2 regions of the Pseudoalteromonas xiamenensis genome follow, and region 1 is predicted to be linked to the other one. Evidence: predicted binding sites of a transcription regulator. Region 1 holds the regulator's gene; the other holds the start of a gene.
The links. The regulator FliA, encoded in region 1, starts transcription of late flagellar genes. The targets are predictions, from matches to a motif close to CTAAAGNTNNNNNNNNNNNNGCCGATA.
Positions count from the first base shown of each region.

Region 2: the regulator FliA is predicted to act here: its motif matches at 1,324-1,350, upstream of NI389_RS02945 (VC2046/SO_2500 family protein).

Region 1 is NZ_CP099917.1:3,142,606-3,145,065, reverse strand. It holds gene NI389_RS14570 (protein phosphatase CheZ) at 13-780, opposite strand; gene cheY (chemotaxis response regulator CheY) at 802-1,185, opposite strand; gene NI389_RS14560 (RNA polymerase sigma factor FliA) at 1,227-1,937, opposite strand; gene NI389_RS14555 (MinD/ParA family ATP-binding protein) at 1,961-2,460, opposite strand, start outside.
Region 2 is NZ_CP099917.1:651,454-653,913, forward strand. It holds gene NI389_RS02935 (SulA-like leucine-rich domain-containing protein) at 1-48, shown strand, start outside; gene NI389_RS02940 (YchJ family protein) at 50-502, shown strand; gene NI389_RS02945 (VC2046/SO_2500 family protein) at 777-1,289, opposite strand; tRNA gene NI389_RS02950 (tRNA-Tyr) at 1,402-1,486, shown strand; tRNA gene NI389_RS02955 (tRNA-Tyr) at 1,511-1,595, shown strand; gene NI389_RS02960 (M48 family metallopeptidase) at 1,640-2,299, opposite strand; gene NI389_RS02965 (ion channel) at 2,388-2,460, shown strand, end outside.

The DNA.
Region 1 (2,460 bases):
CATACTCTCCTATTAGAAGCCCAAACTGGATAGCAAATCATCGACCTCATCTTGGCCTGAAACCACATCATCTCTAGCGTCTGGGTCAATAATAGGTCCTTCCGGCCCCGACAATTCATTTGGATCGCTGACGACAACTTTCGGCTCAGCTCGTTTTTGTTTTATTGAGCTTTCGTCTGCGGTTCCGAATACAGTTAGTAGATGAATTAGGCTGTCTTCAACTTCCCTAACCAGTTCTATTACTCTGCGAATAACCTGGCCAGTAAGGTCTTGATAATCTTGCGCCATCAAAACGTTAGTCATCAAAGATTGCAACTCTTCGGTACGGTTCGGAGAGGTCTGCATAAATCGGTCGATGTCATGACATAACGACTTGAACTCGCCAAGCTGAATGTCGCGATTCATCAACCTATCCCATGTCGGTTTAATATGGGAAATATCTTCAGATAACTGTTGTGCGAGAGGAAGACTTGCTTCCACGGCGTCCATGGTTTTGTTAGCCGCGTTTTCAGTCATTTCCATTACATAATTTAGGCGTTGCTTAGCATCAGGAAGTGCTTCTGTCGTGAGGTCCGTCAATCTCGTGTCTAGTTCAAAGTTTTTTAGCGACTCGTGAAGTTGGCGAGTTAATTTGCCTACCTCAGCAAAGAGCTCTGACTGCTCTTTACTTGCAGCTTCCAAAATGAGCTGGTCCGCTTTTTCTTGTTCACCTTGCTCTAGGTATGCAACAAGCTGCTTAGCTTGTTCAAGACTGATTTGAGGCGCAGCATTAGCCGACATAAGCCTCTCCTTCTGGTTATTTTAGCCTAAACGTTCAAACACTTTTTCGAGTTTCGTTTTTAGTGTGCCCGCGGTAAACGGCTTAACAATATAACCATTCACACCAGCCTGCGCTGCCGCTACTATCTGTTCTTTCTTAGCTTCTGCAGTAACCATTAAAACTGGAATATGCTTAAGCTTGTCATCTGCACGAATTGCACGGAGCAAATCAATGCCTTGCATGCCTGGCATGTTCCAATCCGTGACTACAAAGTCAAACTCTTGGTTTTGCAACATTGGCAAAGCTGTACTACCGTCATCGGCTTCCTGAACATTTGTAAAACCTAAATCTCTGAGCAGGTTTTTGATGATTCGACGCATCGTCGAGAAATCGTCAACCACGAGAATTTTCATGTTCTTATCCAAAACATCCTCCAGTGAGGTTTGAACCCATTTTATTTGTATCTTTAGTTGATCCAGTCATTGATTTTAGCTTTAAGCCGAATCATTGCCTGACCATGAATTTGGCTAACACGAGATTCACTTACATCTAGTATCTGCCCGATTTCTTTTAAATTCATTTCGTCGTTGTAATACAACGACAAAACTAAGGCATCTCTTTCCGGTAAGGATTGAATTGCATCAATGAGAGATTGGTTAAAGCGCTCATTTTTAACAACATTAAACGGTTTGTCCAGTGACAAATCTTGATCTGCGGTAGTTATTACATCTTCGTCCACCCCGAGATCTTCAATCCCCAAAATTCTGCTCGAATTTACGTCCTGTAAAATATGATGGTACTCATCTAACGTAATATCAAGTTTTTCAGCTATTTCAGTATCTTTTGGCTCTCGACCAAGTATTCCTTCAAGCTCGGAAATCGCCTCTGCAACCATCCTATTATTGCGATGAACAGAGCGTGGAGCCCAATCACCACGGCGAATTTCGTCCAACATAGCACCACGGATCCGAATACCAGCAAAGGTTTCGAAACTCGCCCCTTTTGTCGCGTCAAAATTTTTGCTCGCTTCAATTAGACCAATCATACCGGATTGGATCAGGTCGTCTAGTTGTACGCTTGCTGGTAACCTTGCCAAGAGATGACACGCCACTTTTTTAACCAGCGGAGCATGTCGCTCCACGAGTTGTCCGAGGTAGTCTGTGGTCTGATATCCCATGGTCTTATTTACCAATGCCATACCTATCCGTTTACGAGTTGTTCAATGAAAAATTCTAAGTGGCCTGATGGCTGATGTGGAATTGGCCATTTAGCAGCTTTTGAAGCAAGGCCTCTAAACGCTACGGCGGCTGGAGAATTAGGGAATAATTCAACAATCGTCTTTTGACGACGAGATGACTTTCGCATGTTTTCATCGAAAGGAATTGTCGCCACCAACTCAAGCGCTACATCCAAGAATCTATCGGTCACTTTAGAAAGTTTAGCAAATAATTCTTGGCCTTCACGGAGACTTCGCACCATGTTGGCAACAATTTTAAATTTATATACACCGTGTTCACGGCTAAGTACTTTTATCAAAGCGTAGGCGTCGGTAATAGACGTTGGCTCGTCACATACGACAACCATAACGTCTTGCGCTGCTCTGGAAAAACTTAACACCATGTCAGAGATGCCCGCTGCCGTATCAACAATCAGCACATCAAATTCTGTGTTAAGCTCACTGAACGCACGAATTAAGCCAG
Region 2 (2,460 bases), 1.2 Mb from region 1:
TCAAGAGAGGCGCAGCAAGAAGAATTGAAACCGCTTATTATGTGTTAATATGAAATGTAACTGTTGTTCAAACAAAAACTATGACAATTGTTGTGGTCGTTTTCATCGTAAAGAAGCCACACCAGATACGCCTGAGCAATTGATGAGGTCACGTTATGCGGCTTATGCGCGTGGTTTGGCTGACTATATATTAGATACTTATGCTGCCGAAGAGCAGGAAAACCATAGTATTGAAGATATTTCTGAGTTTGCTAATAGCTGCCAGTTTGTACGATTAGAGATTATTAACAGCCTGACGAGTAACCAAGTTGAGTTTAAGGCCTATTACTTGTTCGATGGAAAATTAGGGGCGCTGCACGAACGTTCTAATTTTGTACAGGAAGGTGGTCGCTGGAAATACCGCGATGGGGAGTTATTTCCTCATACAGAGGTTAAAATTGCTCGAAATGACCCTTGCCCATGTGAAAGTGGTAAAAAGTACAAGCAATGCCATTTAAAATAGTTGCTGTATATTGGTTAGAAAGTTACTCAATTTTAGGGTAACTTGAATGCCTAATTCGCCGCTCTTCCAACATTGAATGTAGACGAACACAAAAAACGTCTACCCCACTAACCAGTTCGTTAGTCCCTAAACAAAGCCCTCCATACAGCCTATTAAAGCTATACTATCACCTTTATAGTTATGTCTATTAGTCTATCGATTATAGGGCACGGTATGAGAGGCTGGGCTACTTGCATAGCAAAACGCAAAGTACTCATCTTTGTTTCTGAGACGACTAAGCAACTGCATTTAACATCGCTTCGTGCTCACCAGTAGCGAGTTGGTCGTAAAAGCCAGCAGCATCCATTGGAATCGCATTGTTATACGCTGCTGTTTTTTGAATTTTTCTTCTAACTGCTAATTCACAGTTATCCAGTACATTGAGTGGGATATGTTTCTTATCGTCTCTTACAGCTAAAGGCTCTGGCATCAGACACTCTTTCAAGTGCATTGCAGTCATACCAAAGTGCTGGACGATGAATGCGTTTTCTTCACTGACTAACATATCAAACATTTCAGGTGCAAGAGGCTTCTGAGGACCAATTTGCAATTCTTTTTTAAGCGCAGCTTCACTTTTGTCGCTTGCTTCTACTTCACTTGTCGGAAGATGAAATTGTCCAAAATCTAAGGCATCTTGAGAAAGCATAGACAGCATCATAGCAAAATCACTACGACGGCCCTGATGGACCGAATGATTAAGCGCCGAGTCTAATTGAGTTTCCCTGATTAAACCTTGTTCGATTTGCATAGTTAGTAATCATTTATTTCAACAACATAGAATTTATCGGCCTTTTTTCATTTTTCTTTAGTTTTTTTCTTTACATAAAAAAAGATTTTGATACTATGCATCCCGTTGCTGAGGAGGGGTTCCCGAGCGGCCAAAGGGATCAGACTGTAAATCTGACGGCACTGCCTTCGATGGTTCGAATCCGTCCCCCTCCACCAACATCCTACAGCGACACACAATGTGGAGGAGTTCCCGAGCGGCCAAAGGGATCAGACTGTAAATCTGACGGCACTGCCTTCGATGGTTCGAATCCGTCCTCCTCCACCACCCCCTCTCTGTATGAGAGGTTCAAAAGTAAACTCACCTCAACATCAAACTAATTTAGCCCAACATCTTATTTCTTTGTTTGCTTTTTCGTGTTCTGGATAGTGTTGACTGACTAAAGTCCAAAAAGCCTTACTGTGATTCATATGAGTACGATGTGCTAGTTCGTGGACAATGACATAGTCAATTAAAGACTCTGGTAAACAGGCAAGCTTTGAATTAAATGTTAGACGACCTTTACTGTCACAACTTCCCCAACGAGATTTATAGTATCTAATTTTCACACTTTGAAAATGAGTATTCATTCGTGAAGCCCAGTACTTCAACCTCAAATCAAGAAAACGTGCAAGCGATTCACAGTAGATTTTTTCTAGCTGTGTATTTAGGTTCAAAATATCGTTTTCTGAAACGGTCAAAACACGGGTCTCAGGACATAAATTAGGTATAAGGCATGAACTGGCCATCACTATGCTGTACCGAGTACCGTTCAAATAGAAAGATTCCGATTTTTGACGCAATTCGGCATGAAATAGTCGCTCAGATTCTCGCTGCTTTTCTATCACCCAGCTCGCCTTCGAATCTAACCAAGCAACAAGAAATTGATGGTCTACATTCTTTGGTGCGTAAACATTAACCTGACCTTTAACAATTTTTATCGCAACAGATTTACGACGGCTGCTGAGCTTTAATTGATATGAAAACGACATTTCAACTCCAAAAATACGTTGAATCGCATTCTACCTCATAAAATTACTGCTAACCTTATAAGACAACGATATTTATTAGGTTGTTTAAATGGAAAATAAACCGCAATGCCGATATGTATCACCCGATGGTCACTCCTGCAGTGAAATAGATATGGGGTCCG